3 regions of the Methylobacterium sp. CM6246 genome follow, and region 1 is predicted to be linked to each of the others. Evidence: predicted binding sites of a transcription regulator. Region 1 holds the regulator's gene; each other region holds the start of a gene.
What was found. Region 1 encodes PhoB, which activates phosphate uptake and scavenging genes when phosphate is short. Its sites were predicted from a motif close to TGTCATNNANCTGTCAT; they were not measured.
Positions count from the first base shown of each region.

Region 2: a site for PhoB is predicted at 3,667-3,683, ahead of ACYQPG_RS28505 (calcineurin-like phosphoesterase C-terminal domain-containing protein). Genes of this name have one in related genera too.
Region 3: a site for PhoB is predicted at 3,253-3,269, ahead of ACYQPG_RS14950 (YdcH family protein). Genes of this name have one in related genera too.

Region 1 covers NZ_JBTXKY010000001.1:4,736,671-4,744,052, forward strand. Annotated here, with positions in the region: gene ACYQPG_RS22925 (aminopeptidase P family protein) at 1-1,765, shown strand, start outside; gene ACYQPG_RS22930 (hypothetical protein) at 1,791-1,937, shown strand; gene ACYQPG_RS22935 (protein-disulfide reductase DsbD family protein) at 2,198-4,351, shown strand; gene phoB (phosphate regulon transcriptional regulator PhoB) at 4,397-5,092, opposite strand; gene phoU (phosphate signaling complex protein PhoU) at 5,267-5,989, opposite strand; gene pstB (phosphate ABC transporter ATP-binding protein PstB) at 6,305-7,120, opposite strand; gene pstA (phosphate ABC transporter permease PstA) at 7,143-7,382, opposite strand, start outside.
Region 2 covers NZ_JBTXKY010000001.1:5,904,141-5,911,522, forward strand. Annotated here, with positions in the region: gene ACYQPG_RS28495 (PAS domain-containing hybrid sensor histidine kinase/response regulator) at 1-575, shown strand, start outside; gene ACYQPG_RS28500 (heparan-alpha-glucosaminide N-acetyltransferase domain-containing protein) at 938-1,963, shown strand; gene ACYQPG_RS28505 (calcineurin-like phosphoesterase C-terminal domain-containing protein) at 1,968-3,626, opposite strand; gene ACYQPG_RS28510 (L,D-transpeptidase family protein) at 3,767-5,065, opposite strand; partial or broken gene ACYQPG_RS28515 (copper chaperone PCu(A)C) at 5,414-5,845, shown strand; gene rcdA (protease adaptor protein RcdA) at 6,303-6,833, shown strand; gene ACYQPG_RS28525 (MetQ/NlpA family ABC transporter substrate-binding protein) at 6,880-7,382, opposite strand, start outside.
Region 3 covers NZ_JBTXKY010000001.1:3,040,216-3,047,597, reverse strand. Annotated here, with positions in the region: gene ACYQPG_RS14965 (extracellular catalytic domain type 1 short-chain-length polyhydroxyalkanoate depolymerase) at 1-23, opposite strand, end outside; gene ACYQPG_RS14960 (CopG family transcriptional regulator) at 95-514, opposite strand; gene ACYQPG_RS14955 (propionyl-CoA synthetase) at 750-2,675, opposite strand; gene ACYQPG_RS14950 (YdcH family protein) at 3,057-3,239, opposite strand; gene ACYQPG_RS14945 (YdcH family protein) at 3,410-3,631, shown strand; gene purE (5-(carboxyamino)imidazole ribonucleotide mutase) at 3,802-4,299, shown strand; gene ACYQPG_RS14935 (5-(carboxyamino)imidazole ribonucleotide synthase) at 4,296-5,405, shown strand; gene ACYQPG_RS14930 (tetratricopeptide repeat protein) at 5,686-6,558, shown strand; gene ACYQPG_RS14925 (acyl-CoA dehydrogenase family protein) at 6,832-7,382, opposite strand, start outside.

The sequences.
Region 1 (7,382 bases):
GGAGCGGATCGAGGCCTTGCGCGCGGCCCTGCGCGAGACCGCCGTCGACGGGTTCGTGGTGCCCCGGGCCGACGAGCATCAGTCGGAATACGTGCCGGCCGACGCGGAACGGCTGGCGTGGCTCACCGGCTTCACGGGCTCGGCCGGAACCGCCCTGATCCTGATCGAGTCGGCGGCCCTGGTCGTCGATGGGCGCTACACCCTACAGGCGCCGGAGCAGGTCGATACCGGGATCGTCACCGTGGTGCCGCTGGCCGAATCGACCGCGGAGACCTGGATCGCCGACAACCTCAAGCGCGATCAGGTTCTCGGCTATGATCCTTGGCTGCACACGCCGGACGGCGTCGCCCGCCTGGAATGGGCCGCGGTCAAGGCCGGCGGATCGCTACGGCCCGTGCCGAACCTCGTCGACGCCGTCTGGGCCGGCCGTCCGAAGCCGCCGGCCGGGCCGGTGGTTCCCCATCCCGAGGCGTTCGCGGGTGAGTCGGTCGCCGACAAGCTCACCCGTGTGCGCACGGCCCTGGCTGAGGGCGGCTGCGATGCCCTGGTGATCTCCGACCCGCACAATCTCGCCTGGGCGTTCAACCTGCGCGGCTCCGATGTCGGCCATACACCGCTGGCGCTGGGCTACGCGATCCTGCCACGCGAAGGGCGGGCGCGGCTGTTCCTGGTCTCGCCCAAGGTCGATCCGGCCCTGCGCACGGCGCTGGCGCCGGTCGCCGAGATCCTGTCGCGAGCCGACCTCGATGACGGGCTCGGCTCGCTCAGCGGTGTGCGCGTGCGGGTCGATGCCGCGACGGGCGCCGTGGCCCTGAAGGAGAAGATCGAGACCGCGGGCGGGACCGCCGATATCGGCAAGGACCCGATCACCGGCATGAAGGCGGTCAAGAACACCGCCGAGATCGCCGGCGCGCGCGCCGCTCACACCCGCGACGGCGCCAGCGTCGTGCGCTTCCTGGCTTGGCTCGACGGCGCCGCCGCCACGGGGGGCTTGAGCGAGATTGCCGCCGTGGAGGCCCTGGAGGATTTCCGCGCGGCCGGCGGCGACCTGCGCGACGTGTCGTTCCCAACAATCTCGGGCTCCGGCCCGAACGGGGCGATCGTGCATTACCGGGTTACGCGCACCAGTGACCGGACCGTGCGGGCCGGCGAGCTGTTCCTGATCGATTCCGGGGCTCAATACCCGGACGGCACCACCGACATCACCCGGACGGTTGCGGTCGGCGCGCCGACGGATGCGATGCGCGACCGCTTCACCCGGGTGCTGAGGGGGCATATCGCCATCGCCCGGGCGGTGTTCCCAAAGGGCACGACCGGCGCCCAGATCGACGCGTTCGCCCGCGCTCCGCTGTGGCAGGCCGGGCTCGATTTCGACCACGGCACCGGTCATGGCGTCGGCGCCTTCCTGTCGGTGCATGAGGGTCCGCAGCGCATCGCTAAGACCGGGACCGCGGCGCTGGAGCCCGGCATGATCCTGTCGAACGAGCCGGGCTACTACGCCCCGGGCACCTACGGCATCCGGATCGAAAACCTCGTCCTCGTCGAGCCCCGTGAGATCCCTGAAGGCGAACGCCCGATGCTCGGCTTCGAGACCCTGACGCTCGCACCCTACGATCGGCGGCTGATCCGCCCGGACCTGCTCGAGCCGGAAGAGCGGGCCTGGATCGACGCCTACCACACCCGGGTGCGCGACACACTGGCGCCGCTCGTCGATGCCGGAACCCGCGGCTGGTTGGACCGCGCCACTGCGCCTCTGGCGCTCTGATCCGGGCGCCTTCGAGTGCGCCCCGGTGCAGAACGTGCGCCTCGGCCACACGCAAGGATCGGATGGTGACGATGTCCGGCGGGTCCAGCTGATCGTCTGCGACGACGCCACCGACCCGCTCGACGGTGACAAGCTGTGCGACGTCGGCTTGGCGATACGCAAAGCTCTTTAGACGGCCGGCGAAACGCTGCGCGTCATCGCCGAGCACGCCGAACAGCGCGAGCTCCACGAACTCAGTGAAGGGTCGCCCTCTCCCTCATCCTGTTCGAGCCCCGCTGAGCGCCTCAGCGGCGTCGTGGCCGATGGCTCATGGGCTGGAGCGCAGGACAGGGCCCGAACCGGCGCGCTATAAGGCCCGTCACGAGACGACCCGCCTGCGTCTCGGAGATGACGCGGGTGAAACCGCGGCCGACCCGCGCGCGAAGGGACAGCATGATCCGCCGCCTCGCATTCCTTGTCCTGGCCCTTACCGCAAGCCTATCGGCCGCGTCGGCGCAAGGCTTCCGCACGCCACCCGACTTGGTGCGGTCGAGCCTCGTGGCCGAGCCGATCGCGGTGGCCGGGGCGCAGCCGTTCACCCTGGCGGTGCGGATGCAGGTGAAGCCGGGCTGGCACGTCTACTGGCGCAACCCGGGCGATTCCGGTCTGCCCCCCGAAGTGACCTGGACCTTGCCGGCGGGCTTCAACGCCGGCGCGATCCGGTGGCCCGCCCCCGAGCGCATCGCGATCGCGACGCTGATGAACTACGGCTACGAGGGCGAGGTCACCCTGCTCGTGCCGGTCACGCCGCCGCCGAGCCTCGACCCGGCCGATCCGGTGCGGATCCAGGCCAAGCTGACCTACCTGGTCTGCGAGACCGAATGCGTCCCGGGCTCCGCCGACCTCGCCTTGACCCTGCCGGTGGGCGAGCCCCGGCCAGATGCCGGGCAGGCTGCCATGTTCGAGCGGGCTCGCACCGCATTGCCCGCCCCTGCGCTCTGGCCGCTGCAACTCTCGAGTCAGGGCGACACGCTGCAACTCGACTTCGCCGCGGCCGGCCTAAAGCCCGAGTCTATCAAGGCCGCATCGTTCTTCCCCTATTCCGAGACCGCCATCGACAACGCCGCCGTCCAGGTGATGCGCGTCGACGCATCCGGCCTGCACCTCACCCTCGCGCGGAGCACCCCGACGGACCCGGCACCGGCCGCCCTGCCGGGCGTGCTCACCGTGGAGGAGACGACCGGTGCCGAAACGCATCGCCTGGCCTTCGCGTACGGGGACGAGCCGGTTGCACCGGTCCCAGTGGCTGCACCCGAGGCCTCCGCCGCAGCCCAACCGGTCGCCCCGGCCTTCGACGCGCTGACCCTGGCGACCGCGGCGGGCCTGGCCTTCCTGGGCGGGCTGATCCTCAACCTGATGCCCTGCGTCTTTCCCGTCCTGTCGATCAAAGTGCTCGGCCTCGTCCGGCATGCCGGCGAGAGCGCGGCGCGCGTGCGCCTGCACGGCCTCGCCTACACGGCTGGGGTGATGGCGAGCTTCCTAGGCCTTGCAGGCTTGCTGCTCGCCCTCAAGGGCGGCGGGGCCGCGATCGGCTGGGGCTTCCAGCTGCAATCGCCGGCCGTGGTGGCCGGGCTCGCCTATCTGCTGCTCGCCATGGGCCTGAGCCTGTCGGGGGTTGTCCATGTCGGCGGTCGGCTCACCGCCATCGGAGACGGGCTCGCCCGGCGCTCGGGTCTCAGCGGCTCATTCTTCACGGGCGTTCTCGCGACCCTGGTGGCGACCCCCTGCACGGCACCGTTCATGGGCTCGGCCGTGGGCTTCGCGCTGACCCAGAGCGCCGGCGTCGCGCTCGCGGTGTTCGCCAGCCTGGGCTTGGGCCTCGCCCTGCCCTTCCTGGCGCTGACCCTGTGGCCGCCGGCGCTGCGGGCGCTGCCGCGGCCGGGCGCCTGGATGGAAACCCTGAAGCAGGTTCTGGCTTTCCCGGTCTACGCAACGGTGGCGTGGCTGATCTGGGTCCTGGCCCAGCAGGTCGGCCCGCAGGGGCTTCTGGTGGGGCTGATCGGCCTCGTGCTGGTGGGCTTCGCGGCCTGGGCCTGGGAGCACGGGCGCGTCGCCGCTTCGCGGGTCGGACCCGTCGTCCAGGGCGTCGCGCTGCTGACGGTCGTCGCCGTCGGGGCACTGACCCTGACCCTCGATCGCGACCGGGCCGTGCCCGTCGCCCAGGCCGCCGCAGAGGGCGTCGAGCCCTTCACGCAGGCGCGTCTCGACGCCTTGGTGAACGCGCGGCGGCCGGTCTTCGTGAACATGACCGCCGCCTGGTGCATCACATGCGCGGTCAACGAGACGACCTCGTTGTCCACGAAGGCCGTGCGGGCCGCCATGAAGGATCGGGGTGTGACCTACCTGAAGGGCGACTGGACCAACCAGAACCCCGAGATCACCCGCCTGCTGGAGGCGCATGGGCGCAGCGGCGTCCCGCTGTACCTGCTCTACACGGGCACTGGGGAGGCACAGGTGCTGCCGCAGATCCTCACCGAGGGAACGGTGCTGGCGGCCTTGAAGGTGGTACCGGCCGCCTCCGGTAAGAGCGCAGCGCTGGCACGCTGACCGAGGAGGCAGGCGCGCCGTTCCGCCCCGACGGGCTGGAGGTCTTCAGGCTTCGAGGGAAAACGTCTCGTCGAAGGCGTATCCCGAGCCCCGCACGGTGCGGATCGGGTCGGCCTGCCGGGGGGCGTTGAGCGCCTTACGCAGCCGCCCGACATGTACGTCCACGGTGCGCTCGTCGATGTAGACGTCGTGGCCCCAGACCCCGTCGAGGAGCTGTTCACGGGAAAAAACCCGGCCTGGCGCCAGCATCAGGAATTCCAGCAGCCTGAATTCGGTTGGTCCGAGATGGAGTTCCTCGCCGGCGCGCCGGACCCGGTGGCCGGAGCGGTCGAGCTCGATGTCGCCCGCCGCCAGACGGTCGGCGACGTGGGCCGGCTTGGCCCGACGCAGCAGCGCCCGAACGCGGGCCAGCAGTTCCGGCACCGAAAACGGCTTGACGATGTAGTCGTCGGCGCCGGTTCCGAGCCCGCGGACCCGGTCGCCTTCCTCGCCGCGCGCGGTGAGCATGATCACCGGCAGACGCTCGGTCTCGCGCCGGGCCCGGATGCGGCGGCACAACTCGATGCCCGAGAGGCCGGGCAGCATCCAGTCGAGCAGGACCAGATCGGGCGTGCGCTCGGCCAGGAGCAGTTCGGCGTCGTCACCGCGACTGGCCGAATCCACCAGGAATCCTTCGGCCTCCAGGTTGTAGCGCAGCAGGGTAGTCAGCGCCTCCTCGTCCTCGACGATCAGGACTTGCATGCTCACGTTCGATAACCCGTTCCGAATTCGGCACGCATCGAATCAACCGCGCCGGAGGGCCCGGACGCGCCGATGGTGCGGCAGGGGCCGTGATTCCTCAACCCACGCGCACTCCCACCGGGGCTTTGTCCCGCAGGTGGGAGTGCGCGCTGCGGAGGAACCGCGAACCGCATGTCACGGGGCCGTGGCGGCAGGCCCGACCGTCGCGTAGTTCGACGCGTCGTTCTTCGGCCGCTCGCCCGCCAGCGTCTCACCGGTGGCGAGGTAATGGATCGTCTCGGCGATATTGGTGGTGTGGTCGCCGATGCGTTCGACGTTCTTCGCGCAGAAGAGCAGATGCGTGCAGAACGAGATGTTGCGCGGATCCTCCATCATGTAGGTGAGGAGTTCGCGGAACAGCGAATTGTACAGGGCATCGATCTCGCCATCCCGCTCCCAGACATCGTAGGCCGCCTTGATGTCGCGGCTGGCATAGGCGTCGAGGATATCCTTGAGCTGAGCTTCCGCGAGGTCGCTCATGTGGCGCACGCCGAGCACGATCTTCTGCGCAGGCGCCTGATCGGAGATCGCGACGACCCGCTTGGCGACGTTCTTGGCGAGATCGCCGATCCGCTCCAGATCGCCGGACACGCGGATTGCCGAGATGGTCTCGCGCAGGTCGATCGCCAGCGGCTGACGCCGGGCGATGAGCAGCACTGCCCGCTCTTCGATGTCACGCTGGAGCGCATCGAGGCGCTTGTCGGCGAGGATCACCGCCTGGGCGAGCGTATCGTCCCGGCGGACGAGGGCATCGGTCGCCTCGGCGGCCATCTTCTCGGCGACGCCGCCCATCTCGGAAATCGAGCGACGCAGGTCATCCAGGTCGGTGTCGTAGGAACTGACGATATGGCCGGGCATGGTGGATCCTTCGATGGCGTCCCGCAAACCTTGATCCGCGAGGTCTGGCGGAAACCCGCCGCTGCGATCACGGATACCGTTGTACGTTTCCCGGTACCCAGTCCCTTGGATAGTTCACGTCATGATGCGGAGCGGAGCAGATTTCGGCACGCGACAAAAACAACCGGAATAGGCCGATGTTCCCAGGTCAACGCAACATGCCTCGGAGTAGCGCCCGGTCGAATTCCGATCGGGCGCGGCTCCGCGTCTTGAGATCGACGCGCAAACATGTGCCGATCCGGTCATCAACTCTTCCGCGAAACTTCCGCGATTGGCTTAACCGAACCGCCCGGTGATGTAATCCTGGGTCCGCTGCTCCACAGGGTTCATGAACATGCGGTTGGTGGGGCCGAACTCGATCAATTCACCCAGGTACATGAAGGCGGTGAACTGCGAGATGCGGGCAGCCTGCTGCATGTTGTGCGTGACGATCACGATGGTGAACTCGTCGCGCAGCTGCTCGATCAGTTCCTCGATGCGGCCCGTGGAGATCGGGTCGAGCGCCGAGGTCGGCTCGTCGAACAGGATCACCTCCGGGCTCTGGGCCACGGTGCGGGCGATGCACAGGCGCTGCTGCTGGCCGCCGGAGAGCCCGGTGCCCGCCTGGCGCAGCTTGTCCTTCACCTCGTCCCAGAGGGCGGCCTTGCGCAGGGACTGCTCCACCCGTCCGTCGAGTTCGGATTTCGGCAGCTTCTCGTAGAGGCGCAGCCCGAAGGCCACGTTGTCGTAGATCGACATCGGGAACGGCGTGGGCTTCTGGAAGACCATGCCGATCCGCGAGCGCAGGTCGTTCAGGTCGACGGACGGGTCGAGGATGTTCTCGCCGTCGAGCATGATCTGACCTTCGGCCCGCTGCTCCGGGTAGAGGCTGTAGATCCGGTTGAAGCAGCGCAGCAGCGTGGACTTGCCGCAGCCGGACGGCCCGATCAGGGCCGTGACCTGGCGGTCGTGGAAGTTGATGTCCACGTTCTTCAGCCCGTGGAAGCTGCCGTAGTAGAAGTTCAGACCCTTCACGGCGATCCGGACCGCACCGCCCTCGTTGGCGTGGTTGCGGGTGAGATCGACCGTGGGGATCGCGGAAGCGGCGTTCATCGTCGTGTCCTCGAGAAGGGTCTTAGCGCGACATCTGCGGCTTGATGACGAGACGGGCGATGATCGACAGCACCAGGATCGTCGCGGTGATGAGGAGCGCCCCGGCCCAGGCGAGGCTCTGCCAGTTCGGATAGGGTGAGAGGGCGAACTGGTAGATCATGACCGGAAGGTTCGCGACGCCGCCCATGAGGTCGGGCGAGAACCACGAATTGTTGTTGAGCGCGGTGAACAGGAGCGGCGCGGTCTCGCCGGCGATGCGGGC
Region 2 (7,382 bases), 1.2 Mb from region 1:
TCTTCACCACGAAGCCGATCGGCCAGGGCACCGGCCTCGGGCTCTCGATGATCCACGGCTTCGCGCAGCAATCGGGAGGCCAGGTGCGGATCGAATCGGAGGTCGGCCGGGGCACGACCGTGTGCCTGTACATGCCGCGTCATTGCGGTGAGGCCGAAGGCGGCGATGTCGCCCTGCAGCTCTCCAGCGTGGCGCGGGCCGGCCAGGACGAGACCGTGCTGATCGTGGACGACGAGCCGTCCGTGCGGATGCTGGTCACCGAGGTGCTGGAGGATCTCGGCTATACCGCGATCGAGGCGGCCGACAGCACCGCGGGGCTCAAGGTCCTGCAGTCGGACGTGCATATCGACCTGCTCGTCACCGATGTCGGCCTGCCCGGGGGGATGAACGGCCGGCAGATGGCGGATGCCGGCCGCGAGCGGCGCCCCAACCTCAAGGTTCTGTTCATCACCGGCTACGCCGAGAACGCGGTGCTGGGGCACGGCCACCTGGAGCCCGGCATGCAGGTGCTGACCAAGCCCTTCCCGATGGAGGCGCTCGCCGCGCGGATCAAGGATCTGATCGTCGCCCGCTGATGGCCGTTGCGGGCGTGATCGCCGGGTTGCGTCGGCTGCCGTCCCAGGAATGCGGCCTCGCGGAACGCCATCGCGTCCGCGGTGTCGGATCCCCGGCGTCGCGGCGTTCCCGACCGCAACGCCACGGTCGCCATCAACGCGACTTCGACGGGTTCCGGTCCAATCGGCCGGGCCGGCTGAGGCCGGTCATGGCGGATATCCGACCGCATCTTTCGACCGTGTGCTGCGCAGCAGCCTCGACGGAGCTGCCCAGGGATCGCGCGGCAGGCCCACAGCATGCGATCTTTACCCTTCCCGACGACCATGGGGACTGCACAGCGTGGCCTCGCCGCCGCTTCGATGTCGCAGTCCGAGGCCACGTCTTGTCCATCCGGAATGTCCGCACGGATCGGTGCGTCGAACTCGATGTCTTCAAGACGTTCCTCGTACTGGGCATGGTGTTCGCCCACGTCGTCCAGATCGTCCAGGCCCCGATCGACGGGTTCACGGCGGGCCTGTCCAACGTCATCAACCTCGTGAGCTTCTCGGGATTTCTGTTCGCATTCGGCTGGGGGACGGCCCTGTCCGCCCGGTCCGGCCGGGTTAGGCCGGTGTGGGAGCGGCTGCAGGGGCCGGCCAAGATCCTGCTGGCCTTCTACCTGTCCGGGATCGGAGCCGTAATCCTGACCGACGGCAACGGGTGGTCGGCGGCGCGGATCCTCGGCGTGGTGACGCTGATGGACCTGCCGGGCCACAGCGAATTCCTCGCCTCGTTCTTCGTCCTGAGCCTCGCGATGGTTTGGCTCGGCAGAGGGCTCGGGCACGTCGTCCGCAGGCCGGCCTGTCTGATGGCGTGCGTTGCAGCCTCGGCCGCGTTCGGATGTCTCCCGTTCGACGGTCCCGATCTGCCCTGGCTGGCGATCTTCGTCCCCGCGCCGGACAACACGTATTTCCCACTCGCCCCGTACGCGATGTGGCTGTTCCTGGGGGCCTTTTACGCCGACAGGACGGAGCCTTTCGGCGGCATCGATCTCTGCCTCGCCGCGTCGGCGACCTACGCCCTCCTGACCGTCGCGTCGATCACCGGGAGCCTGCCTTCGCGGTTCCCGCCATCGACCGTGTGGGTGATCGGGCCTGCGCTGTTCCTGCTGCTCTACCGGGCGGCCAGCATGGCGATCGTGCGGCGCATCGCGGTCCCGCGCCTCTGGACCAGCCCCGGTCGGCACGTCCTGATCTATCTGGTCGCGTCGAACTTGAGCCTATTCGCCGTCCAAAACGTCTGGGGTCCGATCGCTCGAAGCCCGTGGGAGGCCGCGGCGCTCACCATCGTCCTGATGGCCGCGATCACGGTCCTCCGCGCGGCGTTGACGCGTGCGACGCAGGCCGCGTTCATGCTCGCACCGACGTGACCTCCTAACCGCGCGCGCCGTCGCCCGTGACTTCGAGCACGACGCAGGCGCGGATCGGCCGGCCGTACTCGTCGGTGCCCGCGACCGTGACCCGGTGGGCGCCCGGCGCGAGGTCGTCGGGCAGGCCCGCGGTCCAGATGTGGGTCGAGGGCGTCGCCTGCACCCAGCTCTTCCTGGTCTCGGGATAGCGGGCGTAGAGTTCGGTCACGAACGGATCGAGCCGGCGCGTCCGCGCCATCGGCGCCGGCGCCCGGTCGCCGATCCGAATCGCGAGGTTCGTGCGCGGGCCGCCGTCGAACACGTTGACCACGAGGTTGGTCGCCGACAGCGCGTCCTGCGGGACCGGCGGGCGCAGCCGCTGCATCGGGTGGCTCGCCCGGACGATCTCGGGGGCGGCCGGGCGCAATTCGCTCTCGAAGGCGATCCGCATCGCCGCGTCCGGCTCGCCCTGGGCGGGGACGAAGCGAGTGGTGTAGTCGGTGCCGCGGATCGAGAGCACGTGGAAGCCGTTCGGCGTGCCGTCGCGGCTGTCGGCGGACGGGATGCCGGTGCGGGTATCCGGCCCGCTCCACCACGAGCCGGACACGGCGGTCATCACGTGGTGGTGGTGCCGCTCCGCAAGGTAATGGTGCTCGGTGGTGTGGGTGTGGCCGGCGAGGCTCAGCACCGTCCGGCCGGCCAACAGGTCGAGGAGCGCGGCCCGGTCGATCGTCGCGCTGCGCGGGTCGTCGCCGGTATCGGTCACCAGCGGGATATGGGTCGCCAGCACGATCAAATCGTCCGGCGGGCTCTCGGCCAGAAGGTTCTTCAGGAAGGTGAGCGTGCGCTCACCGACATGGCCCCGGTAGGTGTTGGCTCCCACGGGCACCGGCGGCCCCATCCACTCGACGTTGTCGATCATCACGAACAGCGCGCGCCCGTGGCGGAACGCGTAGGTCGGCGACCCGAACACGCGCTTCCAGGTCTCGCGGCTGTGGCGGGCGTCCGGTGCCTGCATGTTGAGGTCGTGGTTGCCGGGCAGGCTGTACCACGGCAGGCCGATCCGCCCGACGATGCGGTTGGAGCGGCCGTAGAGCGAGAGGTCGTCGAACAGCACGTCGCCGGTGGTGAGGCCGAAGGCCGCCGGGATCGCCATGGCCCGGGCGACTGCGGTGTCGCGCACGTGGTCGAGCTCGAACCGGCTCTCGGGCTGCGGATCGGTGAACAGGATCACGTCGAAATCCGCCGGCTCGTCGGCCTTCGTCAGGGTGAAGTCGATCGAGGCCGGGAGCGGACCGGTAGGCGCGAGGCCCCTGTAGCGCAGGCCGAGGCCCGCGGGCGTCCCGCCGGGCTGGTGGATGTAGGAGTGGCGGGGCACGTTGTCGGCGTCCCGCGGCAGGGCATAGCCCGGCGGCTTGATCACGAACACCACCCCGTCTCCCGGCATCGGCAGGCGGTAGCGGCCGTCTCCGTCCGTCCGCACCACCTCCCGGCCGTTGGAGACCAGCACGCCCGGCAGCGGCGCGCGCGTGGAACCGGCCGCCCCGACGGCATAGACGATGCCCGTGGCCTCAGCGGATCCCTGCGCGCCGGCACGGCCGGCCAGGAGCGAGAGGGCGGCGGCGCCGGCGACGGTCTCCCGGCGGGTCAGACGTCCGGACGCTGGGATCGAATCGCGTGGCATCGGGGACTCCTACTCGGCGGCAAAGGCCAAGCAGAGGCATTTGACTGCCGGATGACAGAGCGGCCCCAAACGCGCGAGGCCCGCACCCCGGGTCGGGGTGCGGGCCTCGGATGAACCCGTAGGGTCGAAGCGCGGAGCGCTTACTCCTCGTCGCCAGGCTCGAAAGTCTGGGGCAGCGGTTCGGCGCTGGCGACCGGGGTCGGCGCCCCGATGGTCGAGGGCACGTTCACGCCGTCGCGCTTGTAAATGTCGTCACGGAACTGCACGAGGCCGTCCGGGGTCGCCCAGGCGGTGATGTAGGTCCAGTAGACCGGCACGGGCTGGGCGATGTTGGCGTCGACGCGCTTGCCGCTCTCGATCGCCTGCTCGACCTGCTCGCGGCCCCAGCCGGGCGTGTCCTTCAGGAGCCACGTGATGTACTCGCGCACGTTCTGCACGCGCACGCAGCCCGACGAGATGAAGCGGAAATCGTCGCCGAACACGCCCTTGGTGTTCGTGTCGTGCATGAACACGCCGTAGGGGTTCGGGATGTTGATGCGCACGATTCCCATCGAGTTGAAATCGGCGCCCGATTCCTGCCGGTAGGTGAAGCGCGTGCCCTCGTCCGAGTTCCAGTTGATGGAGCGCGGCGAGACCTCACCGTTGCCCGACAGGATGTGGATCTTGTTGTCGGTGAGGTAGTTCGGATCCTTCTGCATCTTCGGGATCAGGTCCTTCTTCACGATGGAAGCCGGGACCGTCCAGGTCGGGTTGAAGTTGATCTGGGTCGCCTTGGTGTTCATGATCGGCGACTGGCGGTCGATCTTGCCGACGCCGGCGGCGTGCAGCGTGACGACCTGGCCGTTCTCCACGGTCTCCACCAGGGCGGCCGGGATGTTCATGATCACGAAGCGCCGGCCGAGATCGCCCGAATAGGAGCGCAGGCGGACGACGTTGGTCTCGAGCTGATGCAGCCGCACGTCGGCGGGCACGTTCATCGCCTGCTGGGTGGCGAGGCTCATGGCGCCGGTCTGGCTGAGGCCGTGGCGGGCCTGGAACCGCTTCACGCCGGCCGAGACGTACGAATCGTACACGCCGGAGCCGCCGGCGGCCGGATCGAGGTCGCCGGTGACGATCAGGCGCTGGCGCACCGCGGCCACGGCCGGGCCCTTGGCGCCGACGCGCAGGCGGTCGGCGCCGGAGACCGGGCGCCAGCCGCCGCGGTTGACGATGTCCCGGTAGCGCTCGACCATCTGCTCGGTCGCCGACACGGTCTGGGGCGACAGGATCGGCACGGTCTCGCGCTGCACCTGCATGGCGGCGGGCGAAGCGTAGTCCTGCGCCCATTCGGCCTGGGCATAGTTGCCCTGGTCGCGGGCCTCGGCGGCACCGAGGCCGAGCGTGCCGAGCGCGGCGACGCCCAGCATGGCGGTGAACCGGTTTGTTGCCTTGATGCGCATCAGTCGCTGGCTCTTGTCCGGAGTTCGTCAGTTCATGGCGAGAGCGGGTGTACTCGGTCGCCACGGTGTCGGGATGGCCTTAAGACTCCCTATCGAAGGGGCCGGATTGTGGCGTCGGCGTGCGCCAGCGCACGTGGCGACTGGATGCGGCACGGCGACAACAGTCCTGGGTGGACCAGTGTGGCAGAGATGTCACCGCAACGCGGCCGGCGCAGGATTCCGCCTACCTCATAAGGACCGGCCGCGCGGGCCTGACGTGTCGTCTCGGTCGATCATCATCCTCAGGACGGAAGCATGCCGATGAAGATCTTTTGCGCGGCCCTCCTCGGCCTCAGCGTGTTCACGGGGGCGGCCCAGGCCGACCCGATCAAGGCCGGCGACCTCACGATCGACACGCCCTGGCTGCGCGCCACGCCGAACGGCGCCAAGGTCGCTGGCGGCTACGTGACGATCCGCAACTCCGGCACCGCCCCGGACACGCTGACGGGCGCCGCGGTGCCGTTCGCGCGCTCGGGCGAGATCCACTCCATGTCGATGGAGGGCGGCGTGATGAAGATGGCCCCGGTCTCCGGAGGCCTGACGGTCAAGCCAGGCGAGACCGTGGAGCTGAAGCCCGGCGGCTATCACCTGATGTTCGAGGGCCTTTCGGGCGCCCCGAAGGCCGGCGACAGCGTGTCCGGGACGCTCACGTTCCAGCGTGCCGGCACCGTGCCGGTCACCTTCTCGGTTGCACCGATCGGGGCGAGCGCGCCCGGTGGCGGTCACCAGCATCAGCATTAAAACGGCCACCGCCGGGGTGACTACCGGCTCGGCATGAGCCGACGTGCTGAACCAAGCCCTTGGACCCGTTCACGATTGCGCGGCTGCGAGCGGCTCGGGCCTCCGGCTCTGCCGAGCCCGGACGGCGATACACCTTCCGGGTGTCTCGAAATGGGTCATGCAACTGATCCTGGCGTCGCCGCCGCGCCCCTGTTCAAGGCCTGCGCGCCCGAGGGGAGCCCGATTCCAAGACCGGTCCAAGGCACCGTGTATTCGGTGGTGTCCAGGTCACCTTTTGAATGCTTGCAGCTGGCCGTGTACGCCATATCTTAACCATCGGCCGGCTCATTAAGGTTAAGGAAGATCTAACCCTGATGCCGCCGCGGTTCGGCGCTAGGATTGCGGCGTCGCCCGAGAGCCATGGCCGGAATGTCCCGGTCCGGGACGGCTTGGCCCGTCGGCGGCACAGGAGAGGCACATGAACGGCTTCGATGTCACGTTCCGGGACGATCGGGACTGGGTCGATTTCGGCAAGACCTACGTCAATTCCGAGGCGTTCAAGACGCTGTTCCGCGACGGCATGCTGCTCGTGGAAGAGACGGCGGCCTATCTCGACGGCCAGGGCCGGGACGAGTCGCGCCTGGTTTCCCGGGATGCCACGCTCAGCTACGCGGCCGAGAGCATGCGCCTCACGACGCTGCTGATGCAGATCGCGTCGTGGCTGCTCGTGCAGCGCGCGGTGTCGGAGGGCGAGATGACCCCGGCGGAGGCGCTGCAGGAGAAGCATCGGGTCAAGCTCGGCAAGTCCGAGCCGCCGAAGCAGTCGGACTTCTCCCTGCTGCCGATGCGCCTCCAGCAGCTGATCCTGCGGGCGCGCCGGCTGCATGCCCGCATCCTGCACCTGGATTCGCTGATCACCGATGACCGCCCGACGCCGATGCCGGTGGAGAGTCCGGTGGCGGCCCAGCAGGGTCTGCTGCGCATGGCGTTCCGCCTCGGCGAGGGCTGAGGAGGGCGGCGCGGTCGGTCCCGAAGGCTCCGACCGCGCGCAGACCTCAGAAGGCCGGCACTTCCCCCGGCCGCTTGTCCGTGATGTAGGCCCGGATCGTATCGTTCTGATAGGCGTGGACGAGCTTGGGTACCCACGGAGCGTTCTTGTCCGTCTCCCGAACCGCGATGAAGTTGCTGTAGGGATTGTCGACCGACGACTCGATCGCGATCGAGTCCTTGCCCGGCTTCAGGCCTGCCTCGACCGCGTAATTGGTGTTGATCACCGCAGCATCGAGATCGTCGAGGCTGCGCGATAACTGGGCCGCGTCGATCTCACGGAACTGAAGCTTCTTCGGATTGTCGGTCACGTCGAGCACCGTGGGCAGGATGCCGACGCCGTCCTTCAGCTTGATCAGCTTCTGCGCCTGAAGCAGCAGCAGGGCGCGCCCGCCATTCGACGGGTCGTTCGGGATGCCGACCGACGCGCCGTTCCTGAGTTCGCCGACCGCCTTCATGCGCCGGGAATAGAGCCCGATCGGCGAGACGATCGTGGCCCCGACCGGCGCGA
Region 3 (7,382 bases), 1.7 Mb from region 1:
TCCAGCTTGGGGAAGTGCTTCATCGGGCCGTTCCTTGCGGGCGGGGTTCGGACACGGCCGGCGGCTGCGCCCGGCTGTGCGGTCGGGAAATTCTTCAGGCGATCCGGTCGGCCAGGGCGGCCTTGACCGCGGGGCTGGCCTGGAACGCCCCCAGCACCTCCACGGAGGCGATGGCGGCGCGCGCCAATTCGGGTGTGACGTCCGTCGCCACCGTGGCGAGGCCGAGGACCTGGATGTGCAGGGGCACGCCGGCATCCCGGGCGGCCTCCAGGGAGGCGCGGGAATAGTGTGAGACGCCCAGGCGCAGCTGGCGGCGGGCCACGGATTGGCGCACCGCCTCCTCCTGCCGGTCCAGCTGGTTGCGCACCGCGGTGCGGATGAAGTCGGCGCGGTTGGCGTAGAACCCATCGCGGACCATCAGGTCGACCCGGCCGAGATCGACGAAGCCCAGGTTGATCGTGATCTTCTCGCTATCCGGCACCTTGGGCCGGAGTTCCGGTACGGTGTCTGCCATCGCCTCGCCCTCTCCAGCCCATCCGGTTGGATGGTCTAGAGATGGTGAACGGATGCCGCAGCGCAAGATACGGTCGCGACGCGTCTCGAAACGGTCGCGGTTTCAAAGGGTCGGCGGCCCGTTGCGTGTCCGGGGCGGAGCCCTGGTGTCCGGCTTCGCCCGGATTCGGGGCTGCGCCCCCCGAACCCCGCCGAAGGGCCTCGGGCCCTTCGGGAGCCCGTATCGCGACGCATCATCAATCCGCGCCGATCCCCCGTCCCTTCAGGCTGGCGCCGATCTCGTCGAGGACGGAGGCGTCGTCGATGGTCGCCGGCATCGTCCAGGGCTCGTGGTCGGCGATGCGCTTCATGGTGGCGCGCAGGATCTTGCCGGACCGGGTTTTCGGCAGGCGCGGCACGGTGAGCGCCAGCTTGAACGCAGCCACGGGCCCGATCTCGTCGCGCACCTTGGCGACCAACTCGCGCTCGATGTCCTCGGGCGCGCGGTCGACCCGGGCCTTGAGCACCACGAAGCCGCAGGGCACCTCGCCCTTCAGCGCGTCGCGGATGCCGATCACCGCGCATTCGGCGACATCGGGGTGGCCGGCCAGCACCGCCTCCATGCCGCCGGTGGACAGGCGATGGCCCGCGACGTTGATAATGTCGTCGGTCCGCCCGAGCACGGTGATGTAGCCGTCGGCGTCGATCACCCCGGCATCCGAGGTGTCGTAGTAGCCCGGGAAGGTGGCGAGGTAGCTCGACTGCATCCGGGCGTCCGAGCCCCACAGGGTCGGCAGGCAGCCGGGCGGCAGGGGCAGCCGGATCGCGATGGTGCCCATCGTGCCGGGCGGGACCGGCTTGCCGCCCTCGTCCAGGACCGCGACCGCGTAGCCCGGCATCGGCACGCAGGTGCTGCCGTGCTTGACCGGCAGGAGGCCGAGGCCCAACGGGTTGCCGGCGATCGGCCAGCCGGTCTCGGTCTGCCACCAATGGTCGATGACCGGGCGATCCAGCGCCCGCTCGGCCCAGGCGACCGAATCCGGGTCGGCCCGCTCCCCGGCCAGGAACAGGCTGCGGAAGGCGGACAGGTCGTAGTCGCCCACCAGCGCCCCGGCCGGATCCTCCTTCTTGATCGCGCGCAGGGCCGTCGGCGCCGTGAACAGACAGACTACGCCGTGCTCGGCGACCACCCGCCAGAACGCCCCGGCATCGGGCGTGCCTACCGGCTTGCCCTCGTACAGGACCGTGGTGCAGCCGTGCAGCAGCGGCGCGTAGACGATGTAGGAATGGCCGACCACCCAGCCGATATCGGAGGCGCAGAAATAGGTCTCGCCGGGCCGGACGCCGTAGAGGTTCGGCATCGACCAGGCGAGCGCCACAAGGTAGCCGCCGGTATCCCGGACCACGCCCTTCGGCTTGCCGGTCGTCCCGGAGGTGTAGAGGACGTAGAGCGGGTCGGTGGCGGCCACCGGCACGCAGGCGGCGCGCTTGCCCGCCGCCTCGGCGGCCGCGACGGCCTCGGCCCAATCGTGGTCGCGGCCCGCGACGAGCGTCGCGGCGCATTGAGGACGCTGCAGGATCAGGCAGGCGTCGGGCTTGTGCCGGGAGGTGGCGATCGCGAGGTCCAGCAGCGGCTTGTAGGCGACCACCCGGTTCGGCTCCAGGCCGCAGGAGGCCGCCAGCACCACCTTCGGGGCCGCATCCTCGATCCGCACCGCCAATTCGTTCGCCGCGAAGCCGCCGAACACCACCGAGTGGACGGCGCCCAGCCGGGCGCAGGCCAGCATGCCGAACAGGGCCTCGGGCACCATCGGCATGTACAGGATCACCCGGTCGCCCTTGCCGACGCCGAGATCGGCCAAGACGGCCGCGAGCGTCGCCACCGAATCGCGCAGGGCCCGGTAGCTGATGCTGCGCTTCGTGCCGGTGACGGGGGAATCGTACAGGATCGCCGCCTGCTCGGCCCGCGCCCCGTCGGCGTGGCGGTCCACCGCGTTGTGGCAGGCGTTGAGCGTCCCGTCCGGGAACCAGCGGCCGTAGGGCCCGGCGTCCGGCGCGAAGATCTGCTCGGGCGCGCGCGACCAGTCGAGCGCCCGGGCCGCCTCGCGCCAGAACGCCTCCGGGTCGCGGCGCGCCGCGACATAGATCTCGGGATAGCGGCCCGGCAGGCTGGCGGTGGTCATGGGCGCGGCGTGTCCTCGGAGCCGCTCTCCGGCGGCATCCCGGAGAGATTAGCCGATTCTGATTTTTTTGCGCGCGCGAGCGGTCGTCCAAGTGGATGATAACGCGCTTATGGATCGCTACCGGGCTCAGCCGAAGAGCCGGCTTCTCCTACCCAGTCCCATCATTCTGATGTTCTGGACCGAAGCGGAGGCCTCGAAGGAGGGTTCCAGGGATCGCGGCTGCATCTGGAGGGCGCCTTCGAGGCTCAGTGGCGCGGGCGCCTCGCGACGGGGTCTCGGTTGGAAGAGCGTAAAACACGCGTGCAGAGAACCGCCGCACCGGGCGGACCGATACGGCGGTTCTCATCTTGAAAGTATGTTCGTGGGACAGTCAGGCGTCGCTCAGTGCAACGTATCGTTGCCGGCTTGCAGCCTTTTGATTTCGTCCTTGAGAAGAAGTTTCCGTCGCTTCAGTTCGGCAATGTGGAGGTCGTTCGCAGAAGGCCTGTGGATCGCCTCGTGAATCTCGCGCTCGAGGGCTTCGTGCTTCCGGGCGAGTTGGCTCAAATGCGTCTGCAGCGACATGAGTCGAATCTCCTGTCATTGTTCCGACACATAGAGACTGGCACAGGATGCCGCACCTGTCGAAGCCTTTTCTCCGGCCAAGCCTCACGAATGCTTGCACGGCCGGCTTGTCCCGCGGCGGGGCGTAACGCATGCTCTTCGATCTGGAACGGTCTTCGATCCCGCGGGTGATGATGGCGGACGAGTCGGGTGAGAGCGCGCAGTCGGACCTCGAGGCCGAGCTGAGTCGTCTGCGCGAGGAGCACCGGGGCCTCGACGGCGCCATCGAGGCGCTGGAGCGCAGCGTCGCTGGGGATCAGCTTCAGATCCAGCGCTTGAAGAAGCGCAAGCTGACCCTGCGCGACCGGATCTACCATATCGAGGATGCCCTCACCCCCGATATCATCGCTTAGAGCGCGCCGCCGAAGTGGATGCCGGTTCGGGGTGAGCGAGCGCAGCGCGTCGCACCGGAAGCCGGAAACCATCTTCCGGGACGGTCCACCGATGCCGGTGGACGCACTGGCCCGCCGCCTTGCCGCCGGGCCGCCTCGCCTGTAAGCGGCCTCTTTTGCCGGGACATACGATGGCGTCGCCTCCCGTCGCGATCATCATGGGCAGTCAGTCCGACTGGGCGACCATGCGGCACGCCGCCGAGACGCTCGATGCGCTCGCGGTGCCGTACGACGCCCGGATCGTGTCGGCCCACCGCACCCCGGACCGGCTCGTGGCCTTCGCCAAGGGCGCGGTGGCGGACGGGTTCAAGGTCGTGATCGCCGGTGCCGGCGGGGCCGCGCACCTGCCCGGCATGGCGGCCGCGATGACCCGCCTGCCGGTCTTCGGCGTTCCTGTGGAATCGAAGGCCCTGTCCGGCCAGGACAGCCTGCTGTCGATCGTCCAGATGCCGGCCGGCATTCCCGTCGGGACGCTGGCGATCGGCCGGGCCGGCGCGGTCAACGCGGCGCTGCTGGCGGCCGCGGTGCTGGCGCTCGGCGATCCGGGCCTGGCGGAGCGGCTCGAGGCGTGGCGCGCGGCCCAGACCGCGTCGGTGGCCGAGCGGCCGGTGACGGAAACGCATTCGTGACGGACACACCCCTGAAGCCCGGCTCCACCCTCGGCATCGTCGGCGGCGGGCAGCTCGGGCGCATGATCGCGCTCGCGGCGGCCGCTTACGGCCTGAAGGTGCACGTCTACGCGCCCGATCAGGACAGCCCCGCCTTCGACGTCTGCGCCCGGACGACCTGCGCGGCCTACGACGACCCGCAAGCGCTCGCCGCCTTCGCGCGCAGCGTCGACGCGGTGACCTACGAGTTCGAGAACATCCCGCGCGCCACCGCCGACATCCTGGCCCGGCACGCGCCCCTGCACCCGAACGCCGAAGCTTTGGCCACCACCCAGGATCGCCTCAGCGAAAAGGAATTCATCAACCGGCTCGGAATTCCGACCGCCCCGTTCCAGGCGGTCGACACGCCCGATGACCTCGACCGGGCGATCGCGGCGCTCGGCCTTCCGGCGGTGCTCAAGACCCGCCGGTTCGGCTACGACGGCAAGGGTCAGCGCATCCTGCGCGAGCGCGCCGAGGGCGACCGCAACGCGCTGTTCGCCGAGTTCGGCGGCGCGCCGCTGATCCTGGAGGGCTTCGTGCCGTTCGAGCGCGAGGTCTCGGTGGTCGCCGCCCGCGGCCGTGACGGCGGCTTCGCGGCCTTCGACCTGTGCGAGAACGAGCACCGCGACCACATCCTGGCGCTGACCCGGGTGCCGGCCCCCGGCCTGACGCCCGAGACCGCCCGCGCCGCCCTCGACATCGCCAAGCGGATCGCCGATGCGCTGGATTATGTCGGCGTGCTCGCCGTCGAGATGTTCCTGGTGCGCCAGGACGGAGCCGAGCGGCTGGTGGTCAACGAGATCGCGCCGCGGGTCCACAATTCCGGGCACTGGACCATCGAGGGGGCGACGACCTCGCAATTCGCCCAGCATGTCCGCGCGGTGTGCGGCTGGCCGCTCGGCGACTCGGCCCGGATCGGCGGGTTGCCGGTGGAGATGCGCAACCTGATCGGCGCCCAGGCCGACGATTGGTCGGGCCTGCTGGCCGAGCCCGGCGCCCACCTGCACCTCTACGGCAAGGGCGAGGCCCGGCCCGGCCGCAAGATGGGCCACGTCACCCGGCTGGGATCCGTTCCGATCCCCTGATCGAGCCCGGTTCTGCGGCTTCGGGAACACACCGGACCGGCCGCACGCGTGCCGGAGGCCGCCCCCGGACGCCTGCGCGCCGTCGAGCCATACCTTCGCCACATCCCGCCGCTTCCACCACATCGTGGGCGGTCACGGAACCGCGCGCCTTTAAGCCGGCATTCACCGCGATGCGCGACGGTGCCTCGGAGACGAGGGGCGCGGCGCGGGCCGGGCGACGGGACAATCGGGGGCGGGGTGCGCGCGCGAAGGCGGGCCGCGCCCCGGGGAGAGTGGGGCGATGATCGTACGCAACGGGCTGGCACACAAGATCGCGCTGATCGGCGCGGCCACGCTCTCGGCCGCGGCCCTTGCGGGCTGTGAAACCGTCGGCAGTGCCGCCAGCCCGCGGCAATACGCGGTGGTGGAGACCGACACCACCGGCGCCACCAACGTCAACATCGCGTCGCTGACCGAGGTGATCCAGCGCAACCCGAACGACGCTGCCGCCTACAACACCCGCGGCGCCGCCTATGCCCGGGCCGGCCAGTTCAACGACGCCATCGCCGACTTCACAAAGGCGATCCAGATCGACCCGAATTCGGGTTCGGCCTACAACAACCGCGCGCTGGCCGAGCGCCAGGTCGGCCGCGACGCCGCCGCGCTGCAGGATTTCAGCAAGGCGATCAGCATCGACCCGAATTACGGGCCGGCCTATATCGGCCGCGCCAACGTCGAGCGCGCCCAGGGCAACGTCGACCAGGCCCTGTCCGACCTCAACGTCGCGATCCGGCTGATGCCCGAATCGGCCGAGGCCTACCATGCCCGCGGCCTGGTCCGGCAGAAGCAGGGACAGGACACCCAGGCGATCGCCGACTTCGACGCCGCGATCGACCGCAACCCGTTCGTGTCCGCGCCGTACGCGGCCCGCGGCCAGAGCCTGATCGCCACCAACCAGTACCCGAAGGCGATCGAGGACTACAACGCGGCGCTCAACGTCAACAACAAGGACGCCACCTCCTGGGCCTATCGCGGCCTCGCCTACGAGAAGTCGGGCCAGCGCAAGGAGGCGCTCGAGAATTACCAGCGCGCCGCCGTGATCGAACCCAACAACGCCGTCGCCCGCGCCGGCCTCGGCCGCGTGCAGGGCGGCGTGGGCTCGCTGTTCAACTGATCTCGCAGACGACCGAGACGGTCCAGGCCGGCGCCCTCCCCTCGGCATGAGCGGAGGGCGTTCGTGTATGGCGTGGCGCGCGCCGGAACGTTCGAGCGCATGAGCCTCTCTGGCTCCACGGTCATTCCGGGGCCGCGAAGCGGAACCCGGAACCCGGAAACTCGACTCGAGCAGGACCCGGCACTGTCGGCGGCTCTCGATTGCCGCCTCGGGCGGCCCCTTCGGTTCCAGGCTCCCCTGCGGCGCCCCGGAATGACGGTGTACGTCCGTTTCTCACGCCGCCAGCAGGCCGTTCTCCCCTTGCGTGATCCGGCGCAGGTGGTGGGCGGTGTCGCCGAGCTGGTATTCGATCATGGCGAGCCGCTTGAAGTGGTGGGCGCCGATATATTCGAGCGTCATGCCGATGCCGCCGTGGAGCTGCACCGCCTCCTGGCCGACGAACCGGCAGGCCTTGTTGATCTGCACCTTCACGGCCGCCAGCGCCGCCGCGCGCGCGGCCGGATCCTCCGCCTCCACCATCATGGCGGCGTAGAGGGCCATCGAGCGCGCCTGTTCGAGCTGGATCAGCATGTCCACGGCCCGGTGCTGGAGGGCCTGGAACGAGCCGACGCTGACCCCGAACTGCGTGCGGGTCTTGAGATACGCCACCGTGAGCTTGTGGAGCGCGTCCATCGATCCGACCGCCTCGGCGGCGAGCGCCGCGATCCCGTGCTCGGCCACCCGCTCCAGCAGCGGCAGGCCGCCCTCGGGATCGCCGAGCGCAGCGTCGGCCGGCAGCGCGACGTCCGAGAACGACACCTCCGCGGCCCGGCCGCCATCCTGGG